One region of the Brevibacillus sp. 7WMA2 genome, then DNA from elsewhere that is predicted to be linked to it. Evidence: predicted binding sites of a transcription regulator. Region 1 holds the regulator's gene; each other region holds the start of a gene.
The links. Region 1 encodes Rex, which represses fermentation and respiration genes when NADH is low (regulators of the CRP and FNR family bind a similar motif). Its sites were predicted from a motif close to TTGTGAAATATTTCACAA; they were not measured.
Positions count from the first base shown of each region.

Region 1 (4,291 bases):
CTGTGAGATTTGATCCTTCAAGATTGAGGCATGCTCAGATGGTGTGAACAAGGCATAGGGCAGTACGTTCAAATCCCGTAGTTCATTATCTATGACGAGCGAAGCACCTCGATTGTTACGTTCAATTTTCACTTTTTTTCCCTGTAATGCTCCCGTTAGTTGAAAGTGATTGCCTCGATAGCTCCCTGTAAAAGGTTGATTCTGTATCTTGACTCCAAATGGAGTTGCTTTCTCTACAAAAAGCTGATCAATCAATTGTTTTAGATTGGTGTTATTTTGATTTTGATCGGCATTCCATCTACTTTTGTCATGTAGCTCCTTCGTCCTGTTTTGTGCTACAGATAGCTTGTCTGTTGCTTGTCCCAATAATACACCCAAACCAAATAAGCATGCTAATATTGGCACCAACAGCCAAAGATACCGTTGCTTCACGTACATGGGTAACCCCTCCCTTGCGTATCTCCTAACAATTATGAGATACAAGAAGGTTTTAGAACCACGTGGAAAACTTACTAATTATAGAGTCATGAGAAGGAGCCATACTATCAGTACACCACAAGGAGGTGAGCGTGTGAATCAAACCGACAGGAGCCTTGTCCTACCAAAACAGGGTTGGGAACAACACGATTTGTACGAATCCTGGGTAGGTCTGTCCTCACCGCTGCGTACCTTGCCACCTACCGCTACGCTCTCTGTTCGTCACTCCTCACTTACAGATTTATGGCAAACAGAGATGCAACGGACGGATTAAATTTTTTCTCTGCCTACACACCTACACTACACTGTCTCCTGCCGTATCAACCACTTGGCAGGAGCCTTTGTCATATGAAGAGGTGACTTTTATGAGTTTATTGCTTTAAAAGCGCAAACACACGATTCACTTCAGCGATTGCTTTTTGTTCATCCATTGTGATTAACTCTTTATCTTTCATTAAGAAATGCCCATCAACAATTGTATCTGTTACATCATAGCCATTTGCTGCATAAACAACATGGGAAATCGGATCATTTGCCGGTTGGAAATGTGCTTGAGCAGCATTTAGCATAATCATATCTGCTTTTTTCCCTACTTCTAATGAGCCTAAGCTGTCTTTTTGGAACACAGCATCTGCCGCATAACGTGTAGCCATACGAAGCGCTTCTTCTGCCGGAACCACTTCTGGATCATAGGAAACACCCTTATGCAGGATAGCCGCTAATTTTAGCTCTTCAAATAGATTTAAGTTGTTGTTACTTGCTGAGCTGTCAGTTGCCAAACTTACACAAACACCTTTCGCAAGCATCTCAGGCACTCTTGCTACACCACTTGCCAATTTTAAGTTACTAATTGGATTATGAGCTACTTTAACATTATATTTAGCCAATGTATCAATTTCTTCATCCGTTAAATGCACTGCATGGGCAACTAGTGTAGGGTGATTAAATACACCTAGATTTTCTAAGTGAGCAACAGGGCGTACACCGTAATCCTGAACGTTTTGTTCTACTTCTGCTTTTGATTCAGACATATGGATATGTAATGGTACGTTTAACTCGATAGCCTTCTCAAGGATTTGCTGGATGTACTCAGGAGAGCACGTATAAGGTGCATGCGGCGACATCATGGTATGGATACGACCGTTGGCTGCTCCGTTCCAACGTGATGCGAAAGATGCAGCTTCTTGTAATTTCTGCTGGCGTTCTTCTTCTGAGCAGAAACCAATTACCCCACGGCATAGTACACCGCGCATCCCGGATGCTTCCACTTCCTGTGCTACTGTATCCATATGATCATACATATCTACAAAGGTAGTTGTACCGGTACGAATCATCTCGATAATGGAAATAGCTGTACCCCATTTCACATGCTCCGCTGTAAATTGACCTTCCATTGGCCACATTTTATCTTCCAGCCACTGTTTTAAAGGTAGGTCATCCGCAAATCCGCGCAGTAGAGACATGCCTACGTGACCATGTGTATTAATAAATCCTGGCATTAGATATTTATTCGTTCCATCAATGATCTCGTCATATGCTGATAAATCTTCTGGCGTTTTACCTACATATGTAATTTTTCCCCCATCAAAGCCAACTGCTCCATTATAAATAACCTCATTTTGTTCATTAACAGTAATTACGGTTGCGTTGGTAATGATTTTCATCAACGTAGACACTCTCCCTTTATCTGTTAGTCATTACTTAGTTTAAATAATACGCTAAGCTTTGCAAGCTGGAAGTCAAATCGTTATGATCAATTTTTACTTCTTTTTCGGTGCGAATGGTTGTTGGGGCAAAATTGAGGATCGCTTCTATTCCAGCTTCGATCAGTTTATTTGCCACTTCCTGTGCGGCGGAGGCTGGCGTCGTAATTATCGCCATCCGAATTTGTTTTTCCTTGATGATATCTTCCATTTTATCAATCGGTTCAATGACCAATCCACCTAAATCCTTACCTATTTTTTGCGGGTCGGCATCAAAAATGGAAACAATTTTCATGTTATCTTTTAAATACACATTGTAATTGGAAATCGCTTGACCTAGATTACCGGCCCCCACCAACGCTACATGGATCACTTGGTCCAATTTCAAGATATGACGAATCTTTTCAATCAAGTAATCTACGTCATAGCCAATGCCTTTTTTGCCAAAGTCACCAAATGCAGACAGGTCCTTTCGAATTTGGGCTGGATTAATATCCATTGTTTTGCCCATCTGTTGGGAAGACACCGTTTTTACCTGTAGTTCCTGTAGATTTGTTAAATATCGCAAATAGATCGGCAGACGGCGAACGACCGCTTCAGAAATTTTTGGTACTTTCCCCATAAATTGCACTCCTAACTTCGTTGTCTATCACGTGTAGAGGTCTTGACTGCCTTTAAAACCTTATAATCTTGTCCGTTAGAGAGAATGGTAATTGACCCATCCCGGCTAGTCACATACGTATCTGCCCATGATTCCTCCAAACGCTCCACCACCTCACGCATGGAGTCTTTCCATTGCTCACGAACAATACCGGTCTGCACAACAGCAATCTGGGGATCAACCTTAGTTAAGAAGGATTGAATAGAAGCCTGATTGCTGCCTTGTGCCGCAACCTTTAAGATTTCAGCCGGCAGTAAAGAAGGGTATTTCGCAAACAAACGCTCCTCTGCTTTTTCATTGATGGCACTGGTGAATAAAAACTGGAGCTCTCCTTGGGTCAGACTAAACACAAGCGAATTATCCTGTGGTGATAAAAACAGGTTCTCGCTGGGATGTAAAAATGTGATCACCACATCTTTCCCATCCAGTAATTGATCCTTTTCCTTTACATACACAACTTGCTTTTCCCTAGATATATGGATATTACTGTGAATTACGAAGGCTGTCAATTTTGGCATGTAAATCTTATCAAATTGAATTTTCTCCGCAAGCTTATCATAGCCGCCAATATGAGTAGGTAAATCGTTTGTCAATAACAGGTAATCCACTTTTGTAACATGGCGCTCAAGTAGTAAGGAAACCAATTTTTCCGTATCTTTTTCGCTCCCTGTATCAATTAGCATCGTTTTACCAGAAGGGAAGCGAATGAGCGTACTTTCTCCTTCTGGTAAAGAGAAAAAAGTAGTGGTAAGCCCCACAAAATCTTCCTCCTGTTCAACAGCATCGGGGTCCTCAATATGCTGTTGCTGATGTGCTATCGCAATGGGGCGGCTTGCTTCAACGGTTTGGGATAATGCAAAGATCATCATGCCTATACAAATAACTAGACATAGGTTATGTCGTTTTGTAGTCATGGATCTGCTTCCCTCCTACTTTATGGCTTGGGTAAAATTCATACAATCATTTTAGATTTGTTTTTCCTAAGGGACTGATTTTATTGTAAAAAAGGAGCTATTCGCTCACGTAATGTAGTCCATGGACCAGTCTCTACCTGATAAGGCGGCAAAGATTGCAAAAACATACGACCATATTTAGATTCAATGATGCGTGTATCAAATACAATTACAACACCGCTGTCTGTCTGTTGACGTATTAATCGACCCACTCCCTGCTTAAAACGAATAACTGCATGGGGCAAAGAAAGCGTCATAAAAGGATTCTTTTTCTCGGCCTTCAGCCGCTCCGAACGTCCTTCTAAAAGTGGTTGGTTGGGCGGTTGAAAAGGGAGACGAACAATGATCAGACAGCTCAGTACATTTCCAGGTATATCTACACCCTCCCAGAAGCTATTCGTACCCAGAAGCACTGTTTTTGTCCCGGTTTGAAAGCGACGTACCAACTTGCTTCTATTACTTGAATCTACTCCATGGCCTAATAGTTCAAACTCTTC
Region 1 is NZ_CP048799.1:610,029-614,319, reverse strand. It holds gene GOP56_RS02670 (hypothetical protein) at 1-438, opposite strand, end outside; gene GOP56_RS02665 (hypothetical protein) at 572-751, shown strand; gene GOP56_RS02660 (amidohydrolase) at 849-2,141, opposite strand; gene GOP56_RS02655 (redox-sensing transcriptional repressor Rex) at 2,179-2,802, opposite strand; gene GOP56_RS02650 (ComEC/Rec2 family competence protein) at 2,814-3,755, opposite strand; gene dinG (ATP-dependent DNA helicase DinG) at 3,836-4,291, opposite strand, start outside.

Region 2 (4,291 bases), 2.7 Mb from region 1:
ATTGTATTAGCCTGTGCAATCCTTACCTATGGTGGCGTTTCCTTGTTCGTTGTAGCTTTTGCGGTCTATCCCTTTGCAGCAGCTCTTTTCCGGGAAGCGAATATCCCGAAGCGCTTGATTCCGGGGACGATTGCTTTAGGAGCGTTTACATTTACCATGGACGCGTTACCCGGTACACCACAGATTCAAAACATTATCCCAAGCAATTACTTTGGGACAGATGCCTATGCGGCCCCGCTAGTAGGAATTGTGGGAGCCTTCCTGATTTTTCTGGGCGGGATGCTGTGGTTGGAAAAACGTCGCAAACAGGCGGCTATAGCGGGAGAGGGATATGGTGACAATCATAAGAATGAGCCAGAAGCAAAAGAAACTGAAAAATATCCTCCTATTGCCTTGGCTATCTTGCCTTTGTTGCTGGTGCTTCTCACTAATTTTCTGTTAAGCAGAGGATTCATTGCGGTCGATAGCTGGTATGATCCGGCTATGCTTAACGAAAAATTTAAGATTGAAAATGTGAAGACGGTAGCTTCTTCATGGGCTTTGATCATTGCGTTGTTAGTAGGAGTTATTTCAGCTTTAGCTATCAATGTAAAAACGGTGCACAGCAAGCTAGCGGCAGGTCTTACAACAGCAGCCATGGGGGCTTTGCTTGCCATCTTTAATACGGCTTCTGAGGTGGGCTTTGGGAACGTGGTAAAGACATTGCCCGGCTTTAAAAGCATTCAGGGTTGGATTTTGGGTGCAAGTGATCATCCATTGGTCTCTGAGGCCTTAGCGGTAAATGTACTGTCTGGAATGACTGGTTCCGCCTCTGGTGGTTTGTCGATTGCCTTGGAGGTAATGGGCAAACAGTATGTAGAGCTAGCAAATGCCGCTAATATTTCCCCAGAACTCCTACATCGGATTGCTTCCATGGCCTCAGGGGGGATGGATACGCTGCCTCATAATGGTGCTGTCATTACATTATTGGCTATCACGGGGCTTACGCATCGTCAGTCCTACAAGGATATTTTTGTTATTACTGTATTGAAGACAGTAACGGTTTTCCTATTGGCTTTCGTGGTTTCCATTTTCTAATGAGATGAGGGCGGAAAAGGGAAGAAATAAAGGCTGTTGCCATGATGATAAGGAAGAGGAGAAATGTCGTATGGGGTTGCTAGATCAAAGAGTAGCATTCATCACTGGGGCTGCGAGCGGTATTGGTTATGAGATGGCTAGGCATTTTGCTAAGGAAGGAGCGATTATTGCCATCGCTGATCTGAATGCAGGAGCTGTTGCTGAGTCGGCAGAGAGACTACGTCAGCAGGGGTATAAGGTGATCGGCTTACCCTGTGATGTTTCAAATGAGGAGCAGGTTGCAGCCAGCGTCCAACGAGTTGTCGAAGAGTATGGCAGATTGGAGATTTTAATCAATAATGCTGGTCTACAGCATGTGTCTTCAATTGAGGAATTTCCGACAGAGCGTTTTGAGCTACTGCTAAAGGTCATGCTAGTGGGGCCTTTTCTAGGCATTAAGCATGCTTTCCCTATTATGAAACAGCAGGGATACGGTCGGATTTTAAATATGTCATCCATAAATGGGCTTATCGGATTTGCTGGAAAAGCGGCCTACAACAGTGCCAAGCATGGAGTAATTGGATTGACGAAAGTAGCCGCATTAGAGGGAGCAGTACATGGGATTACAGTAAATGCCTTGTGTCCCGGCTATGTTGACACTCCTTTAGTACAAAATCAACTGAAGGATTTGGCTATTACTCGTAACGTACCTTTAGAAAAAGTATTGGAGGAAGTCATTTACCCTTTAGTTCCTCAGAAGAGATTATTGTCCGTAGAGGAGATTGCAGACTATGCCTCTATGCTGGTAAGCGATAGATTAAAGGGAGTGACAGGCATTGCCGCCGCTATTGATGGCGGATATACCGCTCAATAAAAGAACCATTATGAGCAACTGTAATGAGAAAAAGCAGGTAACAGAAAAGGAGTAGAGAAGTCCTTTGGCTATTACCTGCCTTTCTATCTATTTTCTTATTGGAAAGAAAACGTAATTTCTTCTAAAGCTTCATTAAAATCAACTGTCATGCTTTTATCTTCAATAAACCACATATCATCTTGTTCAAAAAAGAAGGTCATGCCTTCAACCGTACTGGAGAGTGCAATCTCATTCGGTTCGGTTTTAGAAATCCCCATGGAATAGCTTTTATGTAGGCTAGTGCCTCCGCCGTATCGGACGAAAAAGCGAATGAAATCGCCTGATTTAAAGCCCCAGTCTTTTTTGAACCAAGCAAGTGCCTGTGGTGTAATGGTAATGGACATTAAGAGCCACTCCTTCATCATGTCATCTGGAGATTGGTCGATACAGAAGTATCCTTTTATGTAGCATACCAGATTTTTATTGAAACATGATAGGAGATAAGTGTAAAGTCTAAAAAAGTTAGTTAAAAAAATCCAAGCAAACGTGTGAGAAACATCACATACATATACGTAGTTATCGAGTAAGATTAGAGTGTACCAAGGAGCTGAATAGAAAAAGATAGCCCCAAGGTGGTTTATAAGGAATTGCTTTTATGCACTACTTAACATCAATAACAAAAGTTCCTTGTAAACTAGAATGTGAAAAATTTCACTTTCGCTTTATTTTTTTAACGCGTACGTGAAAAAATTCACTAAATCTGTGGATACAATGCTTTCTTATTTAATAAGGAGGAAGAAACCATGAGCAATGAAGTAAAAGTGCAGGAGCAAGCAAAAGAAGAGGCAGTAAAAACAATGATTGATACCTTGGTCGAGAATGGTAACCAAGCGTTAAAGGACTTTGCTAATTACGATCAGGAGCAAATAGACAGCATTGTAAAAGCAATGGCATTAGCCGGGTTAGATAAACACGTATATTTAGCAAAATTGGCTCATGAGGAAACAGGACGTGGTGTTTTTGAAGATAAGATGATCAAAAACATTTTCTCTACAGAATATATTTATAACAGTATTAAAAAGGATAAAACAGTTGGTCTTATCCGTGAAGATGAGCAGAATGGCATCATCGAAATAGCTGAACCGATTGGGGTAGTAGCAGGGGTTACACCAGTAACAAACCCGACCTCTACCACCATGTTCAAAGCAATCATTTCTATTAAAACACGAAACCCAATTATCTTCGCTTTCCATCCATCTGCACAGAAGTCTAGTGCAGAAGCGGCGCGTACATTATATGAAGCAGCCATTAAAGCTGGTGCTCCAAAGAATTGCATTCAGTGGATCGATCAGCCTTCCCTAGAAGCAACCAAACAACTGATGAATCATTCAGGCACAGCTCTTGTATTAGCAACAGGTGGAGCCGGTATGGTGAAATCAGCTTATAGTACAGGGAAGCCGGCACTTGGTGTAGGTCCTGGTAACGTACCTTGCTATATTGAGCGGACTGCGGTAATCGAGCGTGCGGTAAATGATTTGATTTTATCCAAAACATTTGACAATGGTATGATTTGTGCTTCTGAGCAAGCCGTGATTGTTGATGCACCAGTCTATGAACGAGTTAAACAACTGATGATCTCCAATAATTGTCACTTTTTGACAGCTGATGAAAAGGCAAAAGTGGAGAAATTGGTCATAAATGAAAATACATGCGCCGTTAATGCGGATATCGTAGGAAAACCAGCGGCGGTTATTGCAGAATTGGCTGGTATACATGTAGATCCGGAAACGAAAATTTTAGTAGCAGAATTGACAGGTGTAGGCCCTGATCATCCATTATCTCGTGAAAAATTAAGTCCTGTTCTTGCATGCTATAAAGTGAAAAACGCGGATGAAGGCTTCCGCCGTGCCGAAGAAATGCTTGAATTCGGCGGCTTGGGACATACAGCGGTTATCCATACAGAAGACGATGATCTTATGGAAGCATTTGGAATGAGAATGAAAGCTTGCCGTATCGTAGTGAATGCTCCATCTTCTCAAGGTGCAATCGGGGATATTTACAATGAATTCATCCCATCCCTAACGCTTGGTTGTGGTTCTTATGGTCGAAACTCTGTATCTACCAACGTTAGTGCTGTGCATATGATCAACGTCAAAAAGGTGGCGAAACGACGAGTGAACATGCAATGGTTTAAGATTCCAGAGAAAATTTACTTTGAGAAAAATTCTATTCAATATCTGCATGATATGCCTGATATCTCTCGTGCTGTAATTGTGACAGACCCAGCTATGGTAAAACTAGGCTATGTAGATAAGGTATTGAGAAATCTGCGCAGTCGTTCTCAATATGTCCATTGCAAAGTGTTTAGCGACGTAGAGCCAG
Region 2 is NZ_CP048799.1:3,302,126-3,306,416, reverse strand. It holds gene GOP56_RS13785 (GntP family permease) at 1-1,077, shown strand, start outside; gene GOP56_RS13780 (3-hydroxybutyrate dehydrogenase) at 1,154-1,930, shown strand; gene GOP56_RS13775 (HesB/YadR/YfhF family protein) at 2,026-2,313, opposite strand; gene adhE (bifunctional acetaldehyde-CoA/alcohol dehydrogenase) at 2,713-4,291, shown strand, end outside.
Region 2: the regulator Rex is predicted to act here: its motif matches at 2,609-2,626, upstream of adhE (bifunctional acetaldehyde-CoA/alcohol dehydrogenase).

Region 3 (4,291 bases), 230 kb from region 1:
GGACTATGAGGATTTTATGGACAAGATGACGAGGCTTTTACATGAGAGCTAATTATTTAAAAGCTGCTATTTTCTTTTGTAAGACTATCACGGTATATCTGCAAAAACCTTTATAATGGAAGCAACTGACTTTATGAGCAGTTGCTTTTTTACATTCTTATAAACACATATGATAAACTCAGCTTATCAGGTATAACCAGATCTTATTTTCTTGTTAAACTAAGAAATGTTCTAGGTGATAAAAGGAGGCTCATTATGGGGATGCATTTGAAATTATTACACAAGAGCAAGCAGAAGAGATTGCATACCAATTTTCCTCCTCAACCATAAGCGGAATGACTTTACTTTACTAGCACAAGTATTAATCCCTTCGAATTACTCACTAGTTGCGGCGGCAGATTGATTCAAGCCAAAGATATCTTATACACGATATAAATACCTACAATGCAACTTGCAAGAACTAATTCTAATGTGACATGGCGAGTAGCTTTTATCCTTCCAATTCCTATATCTAGAACACTGTTCCTCATTTGCATAAGAAAACCTCCCCACCTTTTTCTGTACCACTTCACATTTTATCCCTTAGTTACCACCTTACTATTGATGTATATAAAAAAGAGTCCCATATTACTAAAGGAACTCTTCTCTACTGACAACATATGGGTTATTTATTTTTAAAACATTACACATTAGTGATCCCAGTCCACGACTTGCTCCTCCATAGCGCTGATCGATTCGGCTACCTTAACCATCATGGAACATTCAATTCTCTTCCTAAAGATATCACAACTGAAGTCGTAGGTTCCATTGAGGGAGCCTGTCACATGAAGCGCATTAGCAGGACAACCACCACTACAGTACAGTTTTGCCCAGCAGTCCTGACATTCCGGCTTCGAATAGCAGTTGCTTTCTTTAAACTTGTATTGCAACTCTGGTTTGGTAATCCCATCCCAAATGTTTCCCATACAATAATTCTCATCCCCTACAAATTGATGGCAAGGGAAAAGATCACCCCATGGAGTGACAGCAAGGTATTCGGTTCCTGAACCACAGCCAGCGATTCTTTTCTGAATACAAGGGCCTTCTGAGAGGTCAAGCATATAATGGTAGAAGGTAAACCCATTGCCCTTTTCCTTACGTTGAAGCATTTCCTTCGCGAGAATTTCATATTGGTTATAAATCTCTTGGAGGTCATTCTCGGTTAGCGCATAGGGCTCGCTTGGATCACAGATAACAGGCTCCATCGAGAGTTTATCAAATCCAAGGTCTGCAATATGAAAAATGTCATTGGTAAAATCGAGATTGTTCTGGGTGTAGGTTCCACGTACATAGTATTCTTTGTCTCCACGCTTCTTGACAAAATCCTGGAACTTCCGAACAATAAAATCGTAGCTTCCCTCTCCAGTGACTGTTTTACGAAGTCGATCATGAACCTCTTTTCTGCCATCAAGGCTTAATACAACATTATACATTTCTTGATTTAAGAAATCGGTAACCTCATCATTAAGTAACATACCATTCGTAGTAAAGGTGAACCGAAATGTCTTTTTGTACTCTTTTTCTTTACTTCTTGCGTAAGCGACTATCTGCTTGACAACCTTCCAAGCCATAAGCGGTTCTCCGCCGAAGAAATCGATATCGAGATTTCGGTGGTGACCCGAGTTTTCCAATAGGTAATCGATAGCTCTTTGCCCAACCTCATAGCTCATGATCGCTCTGTCTCCGTGGTATTTCCCCTGACTAGCAAAGCAATATTCACATGACAGATTACAGGTATGCGCAACATTGAAGCATAGAGCCTTTACATAGGTCTGACGATTTCTCAGATCAATAGAGAGATCCTTAAATTCATCCTCAGTAAAGAGTTGCCCGTCTTTTTTTAGCTCCTCGACATCTGCTATGGTTTCACGGATGTCCAGCTCAGTAATAGCACAATCATGTGCATACTTTTCCAGCATCATTGCCACTATTTTTTCTGTAGAAGTATTTTCGTAAAGTGCGATGATTTCATAAGCGAGGTCATCGACAACATGTACCGATCCACTATAGGTGTCAAGCACAATGTTGTATCCGTTTAGTTTATATTGATGAATCATACTTGATAATCAAGCTCCTTTTGCCCATAAAAATTGCCGCCCATCCGCAAAGCAGTTGGGCGGTACATTTCCATTACCTATCTGTTCAATTTGTTTTCACATTGCTGATTAGCAATTCCACAGGAAGTTTTGCAAGCTGACTGACAGGATGTCTGGCATGCGCCACATCCACCAAACTTTGCGGTATCCTGCAATTTACGCGTGCTCAATGTTACGATTCTTTTCATGATGTACAACCCCTTTTCACTATTTTGAAGCAATGAGAATCAATATCGTGATTTTTTTCACAATATTACCTAGATAATTTTAACAACGCCTCTGGTTGACGTCAATTATAGCTAATGTCTTATCTGTGAAACTTCACTTGATTTCGCTTATATAGATGTCTCATCTACCCTCAAAAACCAATTCACGGAAGAATATCATCTTTTTTTCGTAAAATGCTCGCTGTTTTTCTTTAGAAAAAATGTAAAAACCCTTGCCATCATACCACGTTACCTGTTCATTTTAACAACTGGGGGAGTCAGCTCCCCCGCTGCGTTCTACTTCAATACATCTACTACGAATTTTGACCAGCTTTCTAATCTTCCGTATATATCCGGCTGTAACAATTCCTCGATGGTTGTCCACTTGCCTTCCAACTGATCAATTTCTCTTACACTCACAGTCGCATCTTCATCTAAATCAAGTGTTACAAGAAGTCCAATATGTACTTTACCTACTTCTTCTACGTCATCATTGATAAAGCCAATCGTGTTAAACTCTCGATCTGCTGCTTGTATGTCCAGCTCTTCCTCTAGCTCTCTAAGTAAGTTAATCTCTAAAACTTCCTCGAAGCTGCTGCTATTTTCGTCATTCATGTGACCCCCTGTACCTAAAGACAGCTTGTCATGCAGGCGTGCTTCTCCACCGCCTGATAGACGTTTGTACATGAACAGCTCATTGCCCTTGCGAATTACTACATATGGAATTGGTTGCTTAAAGCCCTGATCTTCCTCAGCATCTCCGCGTCTCATAACAGAATAATGAGATGAAATATTACTCATTAGCCTCGTGATTCTGTCAGGTTCCTTTTCAATTCCTTGGAAAGCCAACCGCTCATTATCAAATAGTTCCGTTCGTTTTACCACTAAAATTTGTTCATCCATTTTACCCATTGTTAATGCTCCCTTACGTAATATCAATTTCCTCATCACAAATCGGGTTATACCATTTGCTAATAGAAGTCTTTAGTATACAGTATATTTGTTAATAGATGTTTGTTTAGAAAATCGTAGGAAAATTGCTTCAATTCTTTTCGTATCTACAGCTACATTCTGAAAGAAATTTTGATCTAGTTCCTCCTTCTGACTTTTTGTTTGCCTTTTTCTTTAGGCTGTTTTCTAAAAGATTGTTGCTTTTTACATCATTATTTGTAGATATTATACCTTCTGATAAAATAGGAATATAAGGTATTTTCATTATTTTAAAGTCACAGAAAAGAAGGTAAGCTATGAAAGACAAAACCAAGAAAACAAAAAAGGATTTCAACCCAAAAGACGCTGTTTTCGTATTCTCTTCTTTTACATTCATTTGCGTGGCCATCATTTTTATTCTTATCGTTTATGATGTACTCACAATTCATAATTTCCTATCGTTCGAAAAACCAATCAGAATGATAATGCATATATGTAGTGCTTCGTTTGCTCTACTTTTGTTTGGTGTAATCTTAACGCTTTACATTCCCTCAAAATACATTGACGATACAAACAAGAGTTATCAAAATTATTCACTGTTACCTATTTTTGTCTTTATGCTTTTAGGAGCGTTATTTGAAGAACTTTTGTTTAGAGGAATTATTCAAAATTTACTTTTCATATTTATAGAGAGCCAATGGATTGCAATTATAGCAACTACTTTATTTTTCTTAGGTTTTCATAATCAATACTTCAAAAAGCCTATCATGCTAATAAATATAAGCATACCAAGTTTTACTTTTGGCTGGTTATATTTTGAAACAAACAATATTTTAGTACCATTTGTTGTGCATTTTCTAATGAACTTAGGAATAACGCTATTATTCAAATACAATTTAATAAGGGTTAAAAAATAACCTTGTTTACTGATATTTCGATCTTAGTACTGCTTATGGTCCACATAGATACACATTAAAAGATTTTGGTTATTAGAAAGGAGTTAATATGTTTCGTATTAAT
Region 3 is NZ_CP048799.1:843,229-847,519, reverse strand. It holds gene GOP56_RS03590 (BglG family transcription antiterminator) at 1-52, shown strand, start outside; gene GOP56_RS24160 (hypothetical protein) at 405-536, opposite strand; gene scfB (thioether cross-link-forming SCIFF peptide maturase) at 690-2,096, opposite strand; gene scfA (six-cysteine ranthipeptide SCIFF) at 2,174-2,323, opposite strand; gene GOP56_RS03575 (hypothetical protein) at 2,639-3,253, opposite strand; gene GOP56_RS03570 (CPBP family intramembrane glutamic endopeptidase) at 3,589-4,188, shown strand; gene GOP56_RS03565 (hypothetical protein) at 4,277-4,291, shown strand, end outside.
Region 3: the regulator Rex is predicted to act here: its motif matches at 2,369-2,386, upstream of scfA (six-cysteine ranthipeptide SCIFF).